3 regions of the Paenibacillus sp. Marseille-P2973 genome follow, and region 2 is predicted to be linked to each of the others. Evidence: predicted binding sites of a transcription regulator. Region 2 holds the regulator's gene; each other region holds the start of a gene.
What was found. The regulator LexA, encoded in region 2, represses DNA repair genes until DNA is damaged. The targets are predictions, from matches to a motif close to CGAACATATGTTCG.
Positions count from the first base shown of each region.

Region 1: the regulator LexA is predicted to act here: its motif matches at 1,396-1,409, upstream of KB559_RS10755 (ImmA/IrrE family metallo-endopeptidase).
Region 3: the regulator LexA is predicted to act here: its motif matches at 4,280-4,293, upstream of KB559_RS00590 (DNA polymerase IV).

Region 1 is NZ_JAGQEH010000004.1:289,744-296,346, forward strand. Features, by position in the region: gene KB559_RS10750 (recombinase family protein) at 1-492, opposite strand, end outside; gene KB559_RS10755 (ImmA/IrrE family metallo-endopeptidase) at 516-1,379, opposite strand; gene KB559_RS25575 (hypothetical protein) at 1,681-1,896, opposite strand; gene KB559_RS10765 (helix-turn-helix domain-containing protein) at 1,937-2,296, opposite strand; gene KB559_RS10770 (helix-turn-helix transcriptional regulator) at 2,440-2,700, shown strand; gene KB559_RS10775 (hypothetical protein) at 2,701-2,847, shown strand; gene KB559_RS10780 (hypothetical protein) at 2,860-3,009, shown strand; gene KB559_RS10785 (hypothetical protein) at 3,022-3,267, shown strand; gene KB559_RS10790 (helix-turn-helix transcriptional regulator) at 3,356-3,871, shown strand; gene KB559_RS10795 (hypothetical protein) at 3,881-4,165, shown strand; gene KB559_RS10800 (hypothetical protein) at 4,165-4,461, shown strand; gene KB559_RS10805 (hypothetical protein) at 4,458-4,634, shown strand; gene KB559_RS10810 (hypothetical protein) at 4,773-5,006, shown strand; gene KB559_RS10815 (hypothetical protein) at 5,067-5,330, shown strand; gene KB559_RS10820 (AAA family ATPase) at 5,327-6,603, shown strand, end outside.
Region 2 is NZ_JAGQEH010000002.1:363,715-371,784, forward strand. Features, by position in the region: gene KB559_RS05200 (hypothetical protein) at 17-553, opposite strand; gene KB559_RS05205 (DUF896 domain-containing protein) at 607-780, opposite strand; gene KB559_RS05210 (LysM peptidoglycan-binding domain-containing protein) at 929-1,291, opposite strand; gene lexA (transcriptional repressor LexA) at 1,466-2,092, shown strand; gene KB559_RS05220 (hypothetical protein) at 2,173-2,412, opposite strand; gene KB559_RS05225 (VOC family protein) at 2,494-2,850, opposite strand; gene KB559_RS05230 (NUDIX hydrolase) at 2,825-3,487, opposite strand; gene mle (alpha/beta fold macrolide esterase) at 3,606-4,448, opposite strand; gene KB559_RS05240 (DUF6508 domain-containing protein) at 4,933-5,325, opposite strand; gene KB559_RS05245 (GrpB family protein) at 5,346-5,861, opposite strand; gene KB559_RS05250 (hypothetical protein) at 5,842-6,393, opposite strand; gene KB559_RS05255 (HD domain-containing protein) at 6,447-7,124, opposite strand; gene KB559_RS05260 (DinB family protein) at 7,151-7,615, opposite strand; gene KB559_RS05265 (hypothetical protein) at 7,868-8,070, shown strand, end outside.
Region 3 is NZ_JAGQEH010000001.1:115,000-123,069, reverse strand. Features, by position in the region: gene recG (ATP-dependent DNA helicase RecG) at 1-1,409, shown strand, start outside; gene KB559_RS00610 (hypothetical protein) at 1,501-1,980, opposite strand; gene KB559_RS00605 (stage VI sporulation protein F) at 2,148-2,435, shown strand; gene KB559_RS00600 (helix-turn-helix domain-containing protein) at 2,631-3,302, shown strand; gene map (type I methionyl aminopeptidase) at 3,349-4,095, shown strand; gene KB559_RS00590 (DNA polymerase IV) at 4,381-5,634, shown strand; gene KB559_RS00585 (YhjD family protein) at 5,631-6,122, shown strand; gene KB559_RS00580 (glycoside hydrolase family 5 protein) at 6,813-8,070, shown strand, end outside.

The DNA of each region.
Region 1 (6,603 bases), on a different contig from region 2:
AGGACGACGTCCCTCGGCTACCATTTGCTCCACACCGAAGCGAACACGCTCTGAGATCGTCCCACGCTCCCACTCAGCCATCGCGCCAACTAAGGTGATGAAGAACCGCCCCATAGCAGTAGTGGTCTCAAAAATCTCTGTAGAGCTCTTAAACTTGACGCCGTAGAGATCGAACGTTTTTAGTAGGGCGTGCAGATCGGCGACCGAACGCGTAAGCCGGTCTAATTTGTAAACCAAGATCACATCAAACCTTTTGTCCTCCATGTCCGCCAGCATTCGTTTCATACTCGGTCGGTTAAGGTCTTTGGCTGAATACCCATCATCAATGTAAAAATCATATATAGCCCAGTCCTGGGACTCCGCGAAGCTAGTGAGGCGAGCTCTTTGCCCTTCTATAGAGAAGCCTTCCTCAGCCTGCATATCGGTGGACACGCGGATGTAAATAGCGGCACGCATGACCCTGGTTACTGTTGCGTCTGATTTCGTAACCATGTGATTTCCTCCCTTGAGTTTTTCTAAAAATAAGCCCCATGGAACTCTAAAACTTCCTCCAAATCTTTCCTTTGAATAACAAAGGTAAAAGCAGAGTTCCTATGCCTTGAAGCAAGATAATTAACTCTCAAACTGACCATTTCGTCCTTATAGTCCATATCATCGTAGAAGACAGGTTTACTGTCCTGAAAACTATCCAATTGATTCTCATCAATGCGGTCAAATGGCCCGTTTGGAGAAAATGTGATCTCCTCTTGGGTGAGGAGGGTCTGCTCGTCCACACAAACGACGATTTGCGACGGGGCGTCAAATTCTCCCGTCGGATCATAATAAGCGTATATCTTTGTCTCAGTGGGTTTAGACGGAATGATCGGCTGTTTAATCAATGAATTTTTAGCAGTTGCCATCATTATCCCTTGTAGTTCTCTCCGCTGAATTTGTTCAAGTCGTTGCTTCGCGATTTTTAAAGGAACCTTGAATGTAGACGCGAGAAACTTAATTGCATCGTTCTGCCTAGGCGGCAATTGAAGTTTTGAAATGATATAGAAGGGCATAGAAGCATAAAGAAGGAAGGCGCTAGCCTCAGCTTCCTGGGCATCTTTAAAAAGCTCGGGCATTTTGCGCTGGTCGCCAACGTGACGGAGCACATGGCACAGTTCGTGGAAGAAAATCATCCGAGCGGCAACTACGGCCAAGCGGTTATGTAAAATAATGACCATTTCTTTATTGTCTGAAAACGATTTGCAAGTGTCGTACTGGAGATCGACTCCAAATATTTCCGCCATCCTCCCAATTTCTAAATCTTCAGGTGTGGTAATGCCGTTAGTGCGGAAATGATCTGAGATCCACTGCTCAAGAACCGTCTCGTAATAATGAAGAAATAGCATAATAAATACCTCCATAGGAATGTATGTTCGGTTTATGGTTTAAATAAAAAGCCGTTGCCGGCTTAGATTTATAATCGTTTTTTGTTGTTGGGACATGTAGATGACGCCGCGATCTTGGCAGCCAGTTCAGGATCTAAAGCCACGCTTTCTGTCTTTATGATCACCGGCTCGGGTTTTGTATTACGCCCATTACTGGTAAAGACTCCTATACGTATTATGGCAATTACCTCCTATAGTAAGAATGCATGTTCGGTTTATGGATGAAAAATATGAGCCGAATTTGGCTCGCATTGTATTGAACTTATCCTTTAATGTAATTACCATTAGCATGTTTGATCAACTTTGATTTGCATTTGTAGCACTTTGTTGCATTACCTACAACATGAATTGATCTACCGCATACGGGACATTCAATGGATGGTTTTGATAGTGCTACAGCTGATTGCCCAGACTTATAAATTAACATGATGAATATACCAACGATAAAAACAGCAATGAATATAACTAAAAATATCATTATTATCTCCCGAACTTTTCCTCATCGGCTGAGGTACTTGCTACTTATCCGCTTCTCTTTCCTTTGCGGCTTCTTCTGCAGCTCTTCGCTTCATCGCTCTGTATCGCTCCAGAGCTGCTTCCATTTCTGCGATTTCATCAGGCGTGTATTTCTCTGGGCCGCCAAAAAAGGACATATTTGTCTCATATCCTTTTGGATTGTCGGTCCGTCCATGAAGGTAATCAATAGTTACTTCAAATTGATCGGCGACTTCGTTTGTAAATTTAATAGAAGGTTCTCTTTCGTCTCGTTCATACATACCAATCGCACTCTCACTGACCTTGAATATTTTAGCAAAGTCTTTTTGTGTGAGGTTATGCGCTGTGCGAATTTCGCGCAGTCTTTGCCCAAAAGTAGCCATATAAAATCACCCAATCACATATTAACACATTCTGTGTTAATTTTAGTCATTAAACACAAAACGTGTTGACAACACAAAATGTGCGGTATATATTAATAACAACAACACAAAACGTGGTTTTTGGAGAGGTGGTGTAAGGGATTATGAAAGAACTTATTGCAAAGAGATTGCTTGAACTACGGGGTGATTCTAGTAGAGAAGCAACTGCAAAAGCAATCGGAATTAGCGTAAGTGCTCTTCAGATGTACGAAAACGCTCAGCGGATCCCTAAAGATTCAATTAAGGTTCGCATTGCTACACATTTTGATAAAACAGTACAAGAGATTTTTTTTGATGATCAACCGCACAAAACGTGTTTTTTAGACAGTCAATCCGCAACTTCCGAGCAGAAGGAGGTGGGATAGATGGATTTTTCTCTACAAGATGTTAAAGAAGCTCAAGAAACTTTCAGCATAGCAGAAGTGAATCGGATGTTAAGCGAAGGTTGGGTACTTGTTTACATCAGCCACGAGCCAAGCCGCAGTCGTTATGTACTAGTCAAGTTCGAATAGGGAGGGTTGGTAATGAAAAAGGAGTATCCAGCACCTTACAATCCAGGCTTATCAGAAAAAGCATGGGACAAACTTCATAAGTTCCTGGCAGAAAAGAATGTGAAGTATGCTGAGCAAATTCAAAATGATCGGAAAGCAAAAATAGAAAATGCTGCCGGCTGAGGAGGGAATTTAATGCGAATCCGCTGGAAACGTCAATCTTCAAGGGCTGGGCTCATCTCGGCAGTTGTCACTCGCAATCTAATTAAAGGAATGGATATGGAAGTAGCCCTGGAGTTATCGTTGCCAAACTACTCCGCTAATCCCGAAGGGTTATCTCAGTTCGAGAGAAAACGAATCCTGAAGGAAGCAATGAAAGAATTGAAAAGGATAGAAGAAGCCCGCCGGGGCGGTACCGGCCGCCAGCGGGCGAGGGGATGAGGGGAAAGGTTAAACTCACAACTTAATATTACACCGACCCCTTGTCCAATAACATCCTACTTATTTGGACAAAGGAGGCCAATTGAGAATGGCAGTTGGACATTTTTCAGGAGCACTTGAAGAAGTAATGAAGCAAAATGGCGATACCCTCGCAAAAGCTGGTAAAGCGGCCCATGTGGACGGATCGCAGATTGGCAAGATTATCAAAGGAAGTCGGAAGGCTTCGAAGCCAGTTATTAAAGCGGCGGCTCAGCACTACGATGACGGTCGGCTTTACATCGCGGCAGCTGGAGAAGTAACAGATGGCGCCTCAGCCCCCTGGCTCAACAACGTAGATTTACATAGATCGTCGGTACATCTTAAAGTGCTCGAGGAGATCGGCGAGGTCGAACAAGCCCTATTACAAGCACCGATCACCAAAACCAAGGATCAGCTTGGCCAGAAGGAAATGCAGCAAATCAAGATAGCAATCATGGAAAGCATCGAAGCTATTACGGCTCTGATGCATTACGTAACGGTCTTATGCAAGGAATATTCTTTCTCCTACTTCAGCGCCTGGCGAGAGCATCGTGCAGATCTGAAGGCCAAAAAATATATGAATTGAGGGATTGAAATGGAAACGAAAATGACATTGGAAGAGGAAATCCGGATTGTAGCTCGCAATGCAGCTCGTAACCTCCGGACAATTCGGCAGAACCCGGAAAACGTGTCACCGGACAAGCTAGAGAAAAACATTGATTACCTCAAAATGATGATCCAGCTCCACAAAACAGAGCTGAAAGCACAAAAAAACGCCCGGCGGGCAGGCCGGACGCTCTCGTTGAGAACTCGTCTAAAGTCTCTCTTGGTGTCTATTTTAGCTGATAGTGGCAAAGAGGGCAAGGAGGGAACAGCCTGATGGACAAGTATTGGCGGTCGCTTCTCTTCATTTTTCAAAACACACCGCGGCTCAAACCGCTTCTGACAAAACGATATATTGATGTGGAATTAAGGTCGGTTTATGCCACAAAGCTTCGAGCAGCATCGAAAGGCTGGTCGCAGTCAGAAAAATTTATGTTGAATCTCGCACTTCATCTCTATAACGAATCGAACAAAGTGAATCTTTCAGACATGGATTATCTGGATTACGAGCATAAGGAAGTGGCTTTCGAAGCCCTTCGCATTCGGTACGACTATAGGGAGGGATCGGCATGATTAACAAAATCAGCGTAGAGCATCTGATAGGGCGGGCATTAACCCCGAAGGAGATTCAAGTTATTGAATGGTTGAACGGCTGGGAAAAGGAAACAAACGGAACAGTCGCCCACCTAATCAGAGCAGCTTATCTAAACGGCCGTTTGGAGAAGAGCGAGAAGAGCAAGGAATAATGACTGGGTTTCGGCCCTGTCTCCCGGCGTCGGACGGTTTTCATAACCTTCTCCGTTCGGCGTCGAGAGATGCGGCTGACGCATCAAACATAATCGAAAGGAGGACAAGCCATGTATCCAGTTATTCAACGGTTGACCGTGGTTAGCAACCCAACCCGAATATTTGAAGTTGGAACGGTGATCGAAGGACGCGAGGTCATCGAGATCAAGCAGACTGGTACTGAAGATTTTTCGGAGTTTTGGGTCCTGGACGAAAACGGCGCACTGATCGCGAGCGTCGAGAACTGCCCGGTCATAGTGGATTGGAAGACGATCGCTGTCCACGACGAAAAAGAAAACGACCTGCGGGAACAGGTCGTATCTGGGACTTAAATAATTTTCTTGCCACTATCTTAGCAGATTGGGGCGAAATCAACAAGAGGAGGGGTTTGGATGGGGGGTACTGCTTATTCAGTTGACGTAACCGGCCAGAATGTGGTCGTAGAAGTTTCTCCTGAAAAACAGTACAGTTCGCCTGCACTTTGCATCCGGGGTACGTTCGGCAGCCTGCAGTTGCTTGCAGCAAATGAACATTTGGCGGAAATCGAATTTGCCCTAAGGACTTACCTGGACGGCATCCGCTATTCGGAGACTCCGGACCAGCAAGCCATTTTAATCCACGAAATCAATCAATCCATTGAGGAGGGAATCGCTTGAACAAAATTATCTTGGAGCGTCTGACAGCTCGGAATTTTAAAGGCTTCCGTGATTTTGGCTTCTCTACAAACGGCGGTAATGTTGAAATTTACGGGGATAACGGAACGGGGAAAACAACTCTGTTCGACGGTTTTACATGGCTGCTTTTCGGAAAGGACAGTGCGAACCGATCGGAACAGAAATTTGAAATCAAGGAGCTTGACTCCGCTGGAAAGGTACTTCGGCATAAGTTGGAGCATGAAGTGGAAGCGGACCTCCTGGTCAACGGCCGCCGCCGGACATTCCGGCGGGTGTACTCCGAAAAGTGGACCAAGAAGCGCGGATCCGTTACGGACTCATTCGAGGGGCATACCACAGATTACTACGTTGACGGGGTGCCGGTTAAGCTCTCTGAGTATCAAACCGAAGTGGATTCCATTATTAAAGAGGATCTCTTTCGACTCTTGACCAGTCCTTCCTTCTTCAACGAACAGCTCAAAAAGGAAGAACGCCGGAAGGTGTTGCTCGAAATCTGCGGGGATGTAACTGATGCGGAAGTCATTCACTCCAATCCGGTGCTCAGCCGTCTGCCAGAGATTCTGGGAGATAGAGATGTCGAGAACCACCGGAAAGTAATTGCGGCACGCTGCAAGGAGATCAACAAGGAGATCGAGCGTATCCCTGACCGGATCGACGAAGCCCAGCGTAATCAGCCGGACATTGCCGGATTGAATGAAAATCAACTTGATGATCAGATTGCGCAACTCCGTTCGGAAATCAAAGCTAAAGAAGCTGAAGCCCTTCGCATTCAGGCCGGCGGGGAGACTGCCGTGAAGGAAAAGCGGATCCGGGAGATCGAGAGCGAGCTGCTTTCCATTCAGAACCGACTTCAATCGGCCGTGTTGGACAAGTTCGCTTCCAAGCGGGACGAGGTAAGCCGGTTGCAGAGGGATTATGATGCGGCTCGCCGACAAATCGACAACAAGCGATATACCATCCAGCAAAACGAGAAAAGCATCGATTTGAAGAGCCGTGAGGCAGATCGACTAAGAGCCGATTGGACTGAAGTAAATGGTAAGGCGTTCGAAGGTCACCAGCACGACACGAATTGTGCAGCTTGCGGACAGGAGCTGCCAACAGAACGAATTCAAGAGGCTCATACGAAAGCAGAGACCGCGTTCAACCGCTCTAAGGCTCAAACTTTGGAGCAGATCAGCGTTCGCGGTAAGGCTGCCAAGGAAGAAATTCACCGCCTGCAGGAAGAGAATGAACGGATTAGTCGGGACGTTGAGCA
Region 2 (8,070 bases):
AACCTGCTATCTGTCTCTATTCCCGTTCAAACGTTACATGATGGACTTTTGCATATTGTTCCAAGCGATCACCCATAGCTGCCGTATCAAAACGGTTGCGAACGCGCAAAAATACCCAGTTATTTTCTTTCCCTTTCGGTACGATCATCACTTTGCTGCGATCAATTTTGATTTTGCTGATGTTGCTCGCTTGCAAGATCTTATCCCGATTGAACTTGGAGGTATAGAGCCATTCCTTGTTAATCCGCAAATACGGCTTTCTAAGGAAAATAGCCAGTGCCAAAATGAGATACAGCACGATCGTCAACCAAAACAATCCCGAATTTACTTCCGAAGCGCTTCCAACCAGGCCAACCGCAGCATACAGCAGAGCTAACAGTACCAAGACAGCAGGCAAGATCAGATTCCGTCCCTTGAAAATATCACCTTCACCCTTAGACCCCAATGCATTCCGGGAGTTTTGTCCTCCGCGGTTATTATTCAGGTTGGGACCCTTCCCCTTTTTGTTCATTCGAATCTGATTTCTTTCTACCTTTCTGTCAAACGAAGCCATGATCTTTCCTCCTAAAATGTATGGTTATGTATGCAAGGCCTGGCGGCCATGCTTTACTTATCCACGATTTCGATTGATTCGAGCTGTTGGCGGAAATTTCTCCGTATGTTCTGCAAGTAAGTTTCGCGCAGTTGGGCTCTTTCCAGCATCTCGTCTTCGGTCAAACCCTCTGCTTTATCTTTACGTGCCAGTTCATTAATACGGTTCACCAATGTATCTATATCCATGGTTTCCCTCCTGTTTCTTTAAATATTTCATAAGGCAACAATTCTTACTTTGACATGATAAAAAGAGCTTGTCAAGGCGAGTTGCCCTTGTACCAAGCTCTTAATAAAACATTCATATATATAAAGGAAAGTTCACGCAATTATATGCTTAATCTGGGAGAATTAGAGTGTCGCCCGCCTGTATGCCGCTGCTGTTTAACCCGTTAATCCGTTTAATGGCTTCAACATAAACTCTGGTGTCTTTGCCGCGAGGTTTATGATCAACGGCAATTTCCCACAAGGTATCTCCGGGTCTCACCACGAACGTAGCTGATTCAGTCCGGTCATGTCCATCGGAAGCCGCCGCAAAAGCCGAGACAACCCCTGTCCCTGTCAACATTAATACGATCAGCAACAAAGCAATCTTAACCATACTTCTGCCCAGCCTCGAACTTCTTATTCCATCAACCCAATTGGAACGGGTCGCTTGAGGTTTATCATAGATACTTTGATATGTACTGTATTTCAGCATATTCATCACTCCAAACAAATGTTCTTATATTTGTTTTTAATATAACACGAACACTTGTTTGATTCAATAGTTTTTCGAACAATTGTTCCCTTCTTATTTAGAACTTATGTTTGTACGAACGGAAGTTCTATGTTATAATTTTTCCAAACGTTACTAATGGGGTTGATGATCGTTATGTCCAAGGTGTCCAGCCGTCAACAGGCAATACTAGAATTTATCCGCAACGAGGTCCGAATGAAAGGCTATCCTCCTTCCGTACGTGAAATCGGCGAAGCAGTTGGACTAGCTTCCAGCTCAACGGTACACGGCCATCTAGACCGGCTTGAGAAGAAAGGCTTCATCCGCCGCGACCCGACTAAGCCTCGGGCCATCGAGCTTCTGGGTCAGGATGACTCCGATACGATCGGAATGTTCGCTCATAGCGTGACTCGCGTTCCGGTAGTTGGCAAAGTTACTGCAGGTGTACCGATTACGGCCACCGAGAACATAGAGGATTATTTCCCGCTGCCGGATCATTATTCAGCAGATGGCGAAGTTTTCATGTTATCCGTTATTGGAAACAGCATGATCGAAGCCGGGATTCATAATGGAGACTATGTGATCGTAAGGCAGCAACAGACAGCCAATAACGGCGATATCGTGGTTGCCATGACCGAAGACGATGAAGCAACCGTTAAGACCTTCTACAAAGAGAAGGATCACATCCGCTTACAGCCGGAGAATCCTACGATGGAACCGATTCGTCTGAAGCATGTGAGCATTCTTGGTAAGGTTGTCGGACTATTCCGTGATTTGCACTAATTATTGCTATTAAGCAGAGAGGCTTCCCTATTATGGGCAGCCTCTTTTGTTTGCAATAAGTTCTGAAATTTCTAACTCCTTTACACAGGCCACATATCATCATTTTGTAACTGCCGGTTCAATCCTGACCGTTCGCCCCGCCACAGCTTTCTTAGCCAAAGTCTGCGACGGTGGTATTTTTTCAGGGTAAGCACCATGTCCATCAGCTCCTTGCCCTTAGAGTGCCCGAAAAAACAAAAATCATGGATGAAATTTTGGGTCTTTGAGAAGCCTTGTTTTAGCAGACCTAACTGAAAATCGAAAAACCCACCATGCTCCATGCATGATGGGTAATAAGGAAAGATGTTGGACTTGATTATTACAATGGAATTGTAATCACGAATCAATGTCTTAGACTACTCTCAGCGAGGTTTATGAGTAAGAATATTTACAAGTTTATTGAATGGATCTCTAACAAAAAACCTGCGGACACCCCAAGGCTCATCAGCCGGTCCATACTCGATTGAAAAACCCGCCTCTTTCATTCGATTTAATGCCTCTTCGACATCATCTACTTCGATCGAGATATCGGGCACTTCCGTTGAATTCCCTCCTTCAGACATAAAGCTGATTTGCACGTCCATCTTTTCTTGGGAACCATAGGTAGTTATCCATCCAAGATCCATTAAGTTATCTAACCCCAGAATTTCCTGATAAAATTGTTTAGCTGCTTCAGTTTGCTCTGTATAAAAGTTAGCGACTATTCGTTTTACTTTCATAGGATCCCTCCTCAAGCTCTAGGAAACTCTTGATTTTATCAACTATTAATTTGTAAAACTCTTCATCATGAGGGACGAACTGTGCTTTTCCCGCCACTTTATTTACTTCGATTCTATTTCCCTGTTCATCCATAACAAATCCTTGCAAATCTATTTGATCCCGTTGGCCCATCCACAGCTCATAAAAATCAGAAAAGCGCGTCATAAACATCCCTGAAACCTCTTCACTTTGAACCGTAAAATCATCAAGCGGCCTGTTGTAATTATGTAAATATACATGAGCAATTTCTTTATCAATAAAATCATTTTTTACTACAATATAATCGAGTATACCCAATGAAATTAATTCATGGAAAGCAACGTCAATGCCGGTCTCCTCTTTAATCTCTCTTATTCCATCCGCTACAGATTCATTAAATAATAAATGGCCTGCGGCCGTAATATCAAATAAATTAGGATAATCCCGTTTATGTTCACTTCTGAGTTGCAAATAGATGTAGTCATCGAACTCATCCCTACTTATAAACCAGCAATGGAAAGCTTCATGCCAATAACCATGTTTATGGACTTCTTTTCTAGTTGCGACACCTATCGGCTCTCTTTGATCATTAAAAATATTGATAAGCTCAGAATCCATAACAACAACCTCCTGTTTTTGTTATAACGACCTCTTAAACACTTCAGTAGTTAGGAACGCCCCAGCCTATGGACCGCACAATTCATAGATTGGGGCGACCATTACAGTATTAACTTAATTAGTTTGATCTCGAAGTATGCTCTACAATAGAATCGACGATTAAATCCCAGTCATCATAATGAAGTTCATGCCCGGTACCCTCCAATGAAAGTAACACTGCGCCCGGGATTTCTTTGGCTAGATTTTGTCCGTGTTTAAAAGGAATGATAGGGTCCTCCGTGCCGTGTATAATCAGAGCGGGCACATTAATTTCACTTGTCCTAGCTAGATAGGATTCCCCGCCTGCCAGTAAGGCATGATTATTCATGCTGGCCATATTGCTGCCTCTTGCAAATTCATTTGCAGCCAAAACACCAATTTTCTTCTCATTAAAAAGATGCTTTGAACCCACAAGAATCCTTGATTTATCAATCGTAAATTTGATTACCGATGATTCGTCCTTCCAATCTATATCCCCTATATTCGAGAAAAAGTCCATTACCTTATCCTCCATCGGAGGGAGATGCGAAGCAAAGTTCGACGTGGCAAGGAGGGTAATTGTTATAACCCTTTCCGGGTGCCGAAGAGCTATCATTTGAGTCAGCATCCCGCCCATGGACATGCCCAGGATATGCGCTTGTTTTATTTCATAAGCATCCAATACTCTTACGGCATCATCAGCCATATCTTCGAAAGTATACTTCGGTTGGCCGGGTTCGTAAGTGGTTGAACGTCCAACATCGCGGTTATCGAAACGAAGAACAAAACGACCTGCATCTGCTAATCGTTGGCAGAATTCTTCCTCCCACCAAATCATCGAGGATTGGGCACCCATAATGAGCAAAATAGCCGGGTCATTCAGTTTTCCGAAAGTATCCGAGCACAGTTTAATGCCATCTATTTCAATAATTCGTTCGTTCACGTAAATCCCTCCAATTATATATATTAAAAACAAAAAACACAGGCTATTGGCCTGTGCTGTCAGTAATCGAATAGGAAATGGAGAATGTACGAAATAAATAGATTATTCTAATGACAGACTCTATTAGGTCAGTAAAAGAATAGATCCTTATAAATTTCGTTACATTTTCTTCAAATCCAGTCTATGCAATATGAGAATTGAGTTACCGCTGTTCTCACTCGCATATAACATATCTAGGTTACCGCGCAGGCAAACCATTCTTCGATTACTATGCACACAAATAGCCTTAAAGCATTGTAATATTCATTGTGCAAAGAATTTCGAAGAATTAGTTTAACACACGTAACCCCTCCGTTCGTATCAGATAAAGAGATGGTAACATCAATTATTTTCCATGTCAACCCTTGGTAATTCCTTAGAATTCTCGCGATCTTTACACAGATTTATTAGGATCATCATTTGTTTTACTTTTACTAAGGCTCCCTTAGGATCTCGAGAGCTCTTGAAGTCTTAATAAAATATTGGTGACATGCCCCTTTAAAATCACATTTATAAACAAACCTTCGTTAAATCTGTCTCCCCGAATATAGCTAGTCATTAATTTTCTAAGTGTTTCTAGATCTGCATTCATGATTTCACTGTACAAATCGTTGTTTATATCTTTAAATTCTTTATTGTCACTAATCCATTGAACCCAATCAAAAACTATTAAGAAATTAGTATCGCTTAGCTGTTTTCTAAACTCACTGACTTCTGAGCTCTCTACCCAATAACCTTTTTCCACAGTAAAAAAGATACTATCCGTATTCTGAAAGAATTCAAGATAGTCAATTAATATCTTAATCTCTTCTTTCGTTATACTCCCGTTGGATGGCATGTCTTTTCCCCACTCTTCTATTATTGGTTCTTATTCGAATGCCATTGAAGCGCTCTATTCTCCATTTCCTTAACAAATGGTTTTTTGGCTTGACTATAAAAACTTGTATCATCAAATCGTTCCGCTAATTCTACCTTCAGGTTTGTATAAAGTTCAACCTCATCCGGGTGTGATCTCAAATAGTCTCGAAAGATCAAATGCCTATGTATTTGCGGATTATCAAATTGGTAAAAATGGATATGATGACTTCGGTTCTCCCCGCCTTTTCGAAACAACCTTCTTCCGGGTAACCCCCACTCCCCGGCTACATCATACCCAAGCGAATTCATTTTCTCATTGAAGCTGTCGATTTTATTAATGTCCTTAACTATACACATCATGTCAATGACGGGTTTAGCCTTCATTCCTGGAACTGACGTACTTCCGAAATGCTCAAAAGTAATAATCTCTTCGCCAAAGATCAACTCTAATAAATTGACTTCTTCTTCGTATTTATGAATCCATTTATCATCATACTCAGTAAGACGAATCTTCATTAAACGTCCCCCTTAATGCTTTATCGTCCCATATTTGTACTTCAACATACCTTTCCGGCCCCTTCTTCCCTTCCGGGTTCCATTGTTGGGGTAGTCCGTACCGGTTTATAAGGTCCATAATTTCTGTCTTTGTGTATACCTGTCCCCTATACTCTTTACCGTCTTTATATCTCATTGTCGGAAACAAGTCCCCATACGTAAAACTTAGAATCTCAGGACTAAATTCCTCTAGATCTACGCGAAGTTCGCACCCATCTTTATACCATCCTTGGATCCATTCACATTTACCAAGCGTCATATAGTGAGGGTATTCCTTTTTCGGTTTTCCTCCCTTAGCGATAAACAGTTCTCGGGCCGTTTTTTCCAATTCTCTGCGAATTTTTAAATAATCGTCTGAACGATTGCTTGCAAATACATCAGGCTCCTGTTTTAACTTTCGAAGTACCTCTTCTCCAGCCTCTAGAGACAAACTTGATAAATTTTTGAATGGTCCATTCTCTCGTTCATAGTAGTGATACAAATAATACTTCATTGATAATCTCCCTTAGGTGTTCAAAGATTTCGACGGATGTTCATTGCTCATTATTAGGGTTGGTTTTCTTTAAAATTCCACTCTTGATAAAACTGATTTAAATACTCTTCCATAAATTTATGTCTTTTCTCCGCTAACTCTTTCGCATAATTTGTATTCATCAAATCTTTTAATTTCAATAGTTTTTCATAGAAATGGTATATTGCCGTTTTTCCATTCGATCTGTAATCCTTATCCGTGAAATCTTGTTCGGGATTATGGATTAGCTGTCCTTTCCAACCGGAATATACAAAGGTCCTGGCGATCCCTATGGCCCCTAGTGCATCCAATCGGTCAGCATCTTGAACAATTTGACCTTCAATGGTCTCCATTGGTTTATTCTGTCCGCCATTATATGAGATGGATGATATGATGGTTACGACTTTATCTATGCATTCTTTATCATCTATCCTCTGTTGCATCCAGTTCCGTACTTTATCTATACCTGCTTGTTTTGATTCATTTAATTTAACATCAGCTATGTCATGAAGAAGCGCTGCCAATTCACAAATAAAAATATCCGCGCCCGCCTGCTCGTTCTTTGCAATTTCTAAAGCTAAATTTCTAACCCGGTCACAGTGCCACCAATCATGACCTGACGGGTCAGGGCCCAGTTCTTCCTTCACAAAATCTTCTGCCAGCTTGATAAGTTCTTCATTGCTGTACATCTTTTGATCTCCTTTCCGGTTCACGAAAAGACTCGACTTCAGATAACTATCTATCTTAAGCTGGTTATTTGATTCATATGATGTTGATCATGCCAGATGAAATCCTTTAAATACTGAGTCACATTAAAATCGTTTCCATCCCCGTCTTTAAAATTCTGATTGATTATTTCCTCAGGCATAACTCGAATGGCAGAACTAATTTTTTCACGATATGAAACGGTTTCCCCTACCAATTCGCTTATAGTGATAGTCTTTGCGTAAACTACAGCTTTATTATTGAATTCATCATAATCGGTATGTTTAAGTGTAATAGATTTGCCCGAAGCAATCTTATGTATGGCTTCCTCGTAAAAAAACTTATCCCAGAGCATGATATGACAGACAATATCTTTGATCGTCCACTTCCCGGCTTCAATACTTGAATGCCAAAACTCTTCAGATTGATCCTGGAGGGACTGAACAAATTGGATCCATTCCTCAAAAGTAATAAGCAGTTCTTTTACCTCATTTGACATAGAAACTAACCCCTTTACGTTTTTTTAGCCGGCAAAGCGAAAACGCATTCAATTAGGCTTATTCCATTATAATACATCTCACTGACAAAGGGTGATTGCCCTTCACAGTGAATACGGTTTTAAACGATGAAATACATACAAGAACAGCAAGCTTCATATCTTTAAATGAATTTTATCGTTCGTAAATAGCGAAATTTGAGTAGCTTGAACAGTGCATTATGCATCAAAAAGATTGGGAAGGAGTTGTGCAGGATGGCTACGCTTCAAGAAGAGGGTACACTCGCTATCGGTTCCGGCCGCATCTTGCTCTCGCTTGCTGAATCATGGTATGAATCCGGTTTGTCTGATCTCGCGGTTTATGTAACAAATAAGGAATCAACAGACACCGAAGAAAAAGAGGAGCCGGATTGGAGGGCAATCGTTCAGCCTTTTCAATTTATATTGTACATTTCAGA
Region 3 (8,070 bases), on a different contig from region 2:
ATGAGGAGCTGTTTTTGTTCCAGCTCAAGCTGCAGGCGTACCGGGCGATGAATCATGAACGGATGGACGGCGTACGGCACGAGGTCGAGAATGCGACGGTGCGCGAATTCGTGCGCAGCCTTCCGTTTGAGCTGACGGATGCGCAGAAGAAGGTGGAGCTGGAGATATTGCAGGACATGCGTTCTCCTTATTGCATGAACCGGCTGCTGCAGGGCGACGTCGGCTCCGGCAAGACAGTCATCGCTGCTATCGCCTTGTTCGCCGCGGTTAAATCCGGGCACCAAGGCGCGTTCATGGTGCCGACCGAAATTTTGGCCGAGCAGCATGTCCGATCGCTGACCAAGCTGTTTGAGCCGTTCGGCATTACGGTCGGTTTGCTTACAGGCAGCGTGACCGGACGGCGGCGCAAGGATCTGCTGGCCTCGCTGCAGATGGGGATGACCGATATCATCGTCGGCACCCATGCGTTGATCCAGGAAGATGTCTTTTTCCGCTCGCTTAGCTTAGTCGTTACGGACGAGCAGCATCGCTTCGGGGTGAATCAGCGCAGCGTGTTGCGCCGCAAAGGATTTAATCCCGATGTGCTGACGATGACGGCGACGCCGATTCCGCGGACGCTCGCCATCACGGCCTTCGGGGATATGGATGTTTCAACGCTCTCGGAGCGGCCGAAAGGCAGGAAGCCGATTTCGACCTATTGGGTCAAGCACGGGATGATGGACCGGGTCCTCGGCTTCATTTCCCGCGAAATCTTGCTCGGACGACAAGCGTATCTGATCTGTCCGCTGATCGAAGAGTCGGACAAGCTCGATGTGCAAAATGCAATCGACCTGTATGTGGGAATGCAGCAGGCTTTCCCGGATTTCAAGGTCGGCCTGCTGCACGGACGGATGTCGGCGGCGGAGAAGGACGAGGTAATGCGCTCGTTCTACGATAACGAGGTGCAGCTGCTCGTCTCGACGACGGTCGTCGAGGTCGGCGTTGACGTGCCTAACGCGACGCTGATGATCGTCATGGACGCCGACCGCTTCGGCCTATCGCAGCTTCACCAGCTGCGCGGCCGGGTCGGGCGGGGGGAGCACGCGTCGTACTGCGTGCTCATCGCGGATCCGAAGTCGGAGGTCGGTCAGGAGCGGATGAAGGTCATGACCGACACGGACGACGGCTTCGAAGTGGCCCGGCGGGACCTGGAGCTGCGCGGTCCCGGGGATTTCTTCGGCACCAAGCAGAGCGGGGTGCCGGAATTCCGAATCGCGGACATGGTCAGCGATTTCAAGGTGCTGGAGACGGCGCGGGACGATGCCGCCCGGCTGGTGGGCGACCCGTCCTTCTGGACGTCACCGGAATACGCGCCGCTGCGGACCTTCTTGCAGCGGGAGCAAATTTTGCAAGGTGAGCTGATCGATTAATTTTAACTTCATATTATAATAGAAGAAATTTTACTTGGATTTAACATAGAGGAACCGGCGACGTTACATGTCGCCGGTTCTTTTTGCGGTGTTATTGGACCTCAACAAGGAAATAATAATCGGCCTGACCTTGGTCCAGGAACCATTCGCAGTGAATGTTATACAAGTATTGCCCCTTGGTTTCGGGCACGATATACGAATCCCCGCTGAAATCTTTGCTTGTATTGGTTAATGTAAATTCTTTGATTCCCTGCGGGGCTGTCGTATCTATTACGGAGCCTGCCGGAACAATGGCCGCTTTCAATTCAGGGATGGAGGCGTCCACACTTACACAACTTCCCGGTGACGGGCACCAGCTATAACCCCCTCTGGCGACCTCGATGGCAGTCCCGTTAATCGAAATAGCCGGCAAAGGCGGTTGCTCCTCCTTCACCCATTTTGAACGGATGGCCTGATTAAAGGAGGACGGGTCCTCTGAGTCACGGCTTTGGTTGCCGACGATATATCCGAGACCGAATGTACAGGCCAGCACCATTAATGCGATTAGCGAGAGCAGCATTCTTTTTTTCATTCCATACCCTCCTTTTCTATTTCCGACGAAGAAAGGACACTAATTGTTCCAGGCCTCTTTCATGAAAAATCATTCAAACGGGCCCTTGGAAAATAGTTGTGCACTATGGACAGCCTGCCGCTCATATATTAGAGAGAAGGCCTAAGGAACGGGAGGTGTAAGCGCCTTTGAGTTATCAACAATATGGAATCAGTCCGCAGCTGGTGGAGCGGATTAAACTGAAAATGAAAAATCCGGCTACCAAGGAGCGCGTCAAAAAACTGGTGGAGGGATTGACTAAATCCGACCTGCAGGACCGCATGAAGGTCAGACGGCTTGTTAAATCGGCGGCTACCTTGCTGAATGAACGGTTGACCGGGGTTCAGGAAGAGCAGATCGTTCAATTTGTTATTGCCCAAAAAATCGATCCGAAAAGCACGCTTCATTTAATCAAGCTGTGGGGAATGTTTCGTTAATAGTTTATTTCGGTGTGTTAAGGGCAGAGTCGGACAGCCGGAGAAATCCGGCTGATTTTTTTTAACCTCGGGCATAAGCCTGTTTTACGCTGAGTTAATGATCCGGGGATAATGCGGCTTGCATTTACCGGATTCCTGTTGTATTTTTAAATTGACATGACAGTAGGTCAAAATAAAAAATCTGGAGGCCAATGAATGACTCCACGGACCAAAGAGCAAAATGAACAAATTCGTATCCGGCGAATGGCCCAAATTTTAAAAGCCGCCGCGGGTGTGTACCTAGACAAGGGCATGCTAATGGAGATCCGGGATGTTGCCGCGGAAGCGGGTCTGGGATATGGGACGGTATATCATTACTATAAAAATAAAGCCGATTTGCTGCATGATTTGTTATCTCAGGCGATTGAACGGGCTGGAAAGATTTTGGGTGTTTCGTCCGTGGGGGCAGCGGCCGCAGCGGGAGGGAGCGGCTCGATCGGCCGGATAAGACCGATTGCAGCCATGCCGGCCGGTCCGAAATCTTGCAGGGAGCTTGCAGGGATGCTGCTGGCATCCTGGGCGGACGACCATGCCTTTTATTTGGCCTGCCAGCTGGGCGCCGATCATTTCCGGACGCTGCCCCAGGCGGAAGCGGAGCAGCTTTCGGCCGCATACCGTGAGCAGGTGCTGCTACCGCTGGCCAGCCTGATGTCCCCGGCTGATGCGGCTACGCATGGAGCGGACTCCGGGCATTCGCCTCCGGATGCTCCCGGCCCGGGACGGCAGGCGGAATGGCTGCTCGCCGCGCTGGCGGGCTGCGCTTTGCCGTCGATCCGCCGTGGAACACTGCATAAAGAGGCGGAACAAATTATAAGGTTTCTATTTTAACCGGTTTACCGGCATTATTTAGATTATAGAGTGGAGCGAAGACCAAATGATTATATTGAAATCGCCAAGAGAAATTGAAGAGATGAAGGCGGCGAACCAGATTGTGGCGGATTGTCACCGGGAGGTTAAGAAGCTGATCCAACCGGGTATCAGCACCCTGGAAATTAATGATTTTGTCGCGAGACATATCACGAAGCTGGGCGGCAAACAGTTTACCAAAGGCTATAACGGATTTCCTGCCGAAACCTGCACCTCAGTCAATGACGTAGTGGCCCACGGTTTTCCTTCTTCGGAACCGCTGCAGGAAGGCGATCTGCTCAAGCTGGATATCGTGGCGCAATACGGCGGCTGGTTTGGGGATTCGTGCTGGTGCTATACGATCGGTAAACCTGGCCCTGACGTGGAAAAGTTACTTAAAATAACGAAGGAATGCCTGGAGCTCGGCATCTCCAAAGCGGTTCCCGGCAACCGGCTCGGAGACATTACATCGGCGATTCAGACCCACGCGGAATCGAACGGCTATTCCGTCGTCCGCGATTTACTTGCCCATGGCATAGGCAGAACGCTGCACGAGGAACCGAACTACGAACATGTAGGGGTGGCCGGGAAGGGAATTCGCCTTAAGGAAGGCATGGTGTTTACGATCGAGCCGATGATCAACGAAGGCACCTTCCGCATTTCGATCGACGAGGATGGGTGGACCGCCAGAACGGCGGACGGTAAACTATCGGCTCAGTTTGAGCATACGATTGCGTTGACCCAGGACGGGCCGCTCATTTTGACGGCTCAATAGGCTGCCTGGCGGGGGTTCGCTTTTCTGCCGTCCCAAGCTTAAGCTTAGACTGGAATCTTTAATCACATAGAACTTTGCACCATAAAACGGCTGAGACCTTAAATGTCTTCGGCTGTTTTTTCTATGCTGGGAGCCCATTTTTTGCAGCAGAATTACGATATCCAGCAATAACCTGTTGTCAAAGCGAATATTTGTTCGTATTATGAATATAATAAGAACAAATGTTCCGTTTTAGTGCGGAAACTCGGTTTGCGGGTATCACAAGCTTTTATGGAGGGGTCACCTATGTCAAAACAAATCTTTTTAATCGATGGACAGTCCTTTTATGCTTCGGTGGAGAAGGCAGCTCACCCGGAGTATCACAACAAGCCTGTTGCTGTGGGCGACCCTTCAAGGCTAAACGGTATTGTGCTGGCGGCTTGTCCCATCGCCAAATCCCGCGGCGTGACGACCGCTTCGCGAGTCGGTGAAGCGCTGGCGAAATGCCCGGATCTGGTTGTGATTCGGCCCCGAATGCGGACGTATATTCAAATCTCGCTCCTGATTACGGAAATTTTTGAATCGTATACGGATCTTGTGGAGCCGTTCAGCATTGATGAACAATTTCTGGATGTTACCGGCTCGCTTGGTTATTTCGGATCTCCTTATGAGATGGCTAAGATAATCCAGGACCATGTTCTTGTATCGACCGGCGTCTGGACGCGCGTGGGGATCGGCCCTACGAAGGTACTGGCTAAAATGGCGACCGATAATTATGCGAAGAAAATGCCCGAAGGTATATTTGAGCTTTCATTCGAGAAGCTGGAGTCCACCCTTTGGAAGCTGCCCGTAAATCACATGTTCATGGTCGCCTCCGCGATGACCCGTCATTTTACCCGGATGGGCCTGTACTGCATCGGGGATATTGCGCGTTTGGAGCTCGCTGAGTTTAAGCGGCGGATGCGGCGGGAAATGGGCAAGCAGAGCGATATTCAGGCGGAGTATTACTGGCAAACCGCACGCGGAATCGATCCGAGCCCTGTCGTTTCGGGAATACGCCATCAATTGAAATCGGTCAGCCACGGCAAGGCGCTTCGCTGGAATCTGTATTCCAGGCTTAGGGACATTGAAATCGTCCTGCTCGAATTGGTGGTGGAGGTATGCCGCCGCACAAGGCAGCATCATTTCCTGGGCGGCGTGGTTTCCGTTTCGGCCGTGGAGACGGATGGCACGCGTTCCTCTTCCTTTAGCCGGCAGATGACGCTGTCGGAGCCGACGTCCCTGACTCATGAGGTTGCCGCCGCCGTCCATAAGCTGTTTAAGAAGCACTGGGGAGGGCTGCCGGTCAGTAACTTGAGCGTATCATTATCCCAACTGACCGAAGACAGCACTATGCAGCTTACTTTGTTTGATAACCGGCCCCGTGCCTATGCTAAAGAGCGGGCTATCGACAGCATCAAAGACCGCTACGGGAGCAGTGCGATCATCCACGCTTCTTCGCTGACGGAAGCCGGCGTCGCGCGGGAAAGAGCCGGGCAAATTGGGGGGCATTACAAATGAGCAAGCTTGACGGGAATGAGCGGTGGAAGTCCAAGATGCTGCTGACCGAGCACGCTGAGCAGTATGAAGACCAGCATCGGTCTCAGGGAAGCAGCATTATTACCGCGGAAGAACGAAGGCTGCTCCGCGACTACACCCTGCTGCCTCACATGGAGAAGATGGTGCAGAAGAGCATTTCCGATGTGGAGTACTCCAACAACCTTTTCAAGCGTCTGCATCTTATGGTGAATCAGTACATTCTGAATCGGATCATCGGGGATTCCTATAAATTACGGCGCGAGCTTAAACAACGGAATATCCGAATTCTTAACGAAGAGCAGGCGGATATGGTGGTCTATTACCATTATTATTGCCGGGGATACCAGGAACGTTTCGGCATGACCCGGGATGTGATGCGGTCCGAGATCAGCCTGCGGCTGACAAAATACTCCTCGGAATTGGTCGCATTGCTGAAAGAACAAGCCAAAGAATCGGGAAAGACGCTCTGAATAGCATCCGTGAACAGCTGAATAGCTGTTCTTTTTTGCATTTAGGGTCCCAATCAAGAATAATTCCGGGTTGCAAACGGGACAGAAAGGCGAAGAAATTCCACCTGAAACTGGGAAATTAGTCACCAATTTGGGCGATAAGGGCATGGTCCGTAATTGGAGTGAAATTCAAGTAAGTAACCAATAGGCCCATTATGGGACCAGGGCATCTTTTTTGTTATGTTGGATGTAATTTCCATATTAGCGAAAATCCGCGTCGTTAAGCGATTTTCTAACATGACTTTGGTATCAATTCTGTAACCTTTATGGAAAAGGGTGTAAAAATAGATCGAAACTTCGAAATCTTTCGTGCGTCTAATAAGGGCGAAAGGCGCAAGCACCCCGTTCCATGAAAACAATGAATTGGAAACCGCTCATGGAATGTAGGGTTTTTCAGACTAACTTTCATAAAATGAGAAGGGCGCGGCGGGACAAACGGTGTTTTCCTGATTATGGGAAATATGGGCCACAATGCAGACAGGTCCCGGGGAAAGGACCCAGGAACAAAACACTTCCATTAGCCTAGTTACATTATGGGTTCACTTGGTTAATGATAGAAGTAATTTGAAGAGTGGAGGTGCGTGAGGGACCGTAACCGTACTGTTCATCGCCTGCATACAAAAAAATAGCGAGGTGAAAAATTAAAGACCGATGACTACATTAGCGCGAAAAAAGCTAGCCATCTGGATAGGGCTGGGCGCCGTATTGATCGCCGGCGGGATTTTTCTGGCAACCTTGATTTTACCTCCTGCCCACGTCAGTTTCGCCACTTCCGATGGCGCAGAGATGAAATTCCGGACCTCGGGCGACAAATTCATGGAGTACGAGGGCGACGGAACCTGGAATGAGCTTTTTGTAAAAGGCGTAAATCTGGGTGCCACGGTTCCTGGACATTTTCCGGGAGAATTCCCGATAACCGAAGACGATTACTTGCGCTGGTTTAAACAGATCGACGAGATGGGAGCCAATGTCATTCGGATCTACACGGTGCATAATCCTGTATTCTATAAGTCGCTGGTTAAATACAATCGGGACAAAGAAAAGGACCCGCTGTATTTCATTCAGGGAATCTGGTCCCCCGAGGAGCAGTTGATCGAGCTCAAGGACGCATACAACCCGGGGATTAAACAGAAATTCCACAAGGAAATTGAAAAAGCGGTCAAAGCGGTATACGGCGATCTGAAGATCGAAGCGACGCCGGGAGAATCGGGAGGAAAATATACCGCCAATGCGGGCCCTTATCTCATGGGCTGGCATATCGGCACGGAATGGGATCCCGAAATGGTCGATAACACGAACAAAGTGCATGCGGGGATGGAACCGTATCAAGGCAAGCACTTTGCGGCTGTCGCTGAAGCCAGTCCGTTCGAAAGCTGGCTGGCGGAGCTGGTTGACCAGACGGCGGAGTTGGAACGTTCCTACGGTTGGGAGCATCCGATTACGTTTACGAACTGGGTGACGACCGACGTACTGGAACATCCGGGCGAGCCGCTGTTTGAGGAAGACATGGCCAGCGTGGATGCCACCCATATCGAACCGGTAGATTGGGAAGCGGGTTATTTCGCCGCCTACCACGTATACCCGTACTATCCGGATTTCTTCCATCTGGATAAAACGCTGGAAACGATTCCGGACGGGGCCGACGATTACAACACGTACAAAGCCTATTTGAAAAATTTGAAGGCATATTACAAAGATATTCCGATTATGGTTACGGAATACGGAGTTCCTTCTTCGCTCGGCGTATCGCATCTGGGTCGTGGAGGCCGTAATCAGGGCGGACACAGCGAACAGGAGCAGGGCGAAATCGACGTATCCCTTACGAAGGATATTTACGAAGAGGGATATGCGGGCGCGATTCTGTTCATGTGGCAGGACGAATGGTTCAAGAAGACGTGGAATACGATGC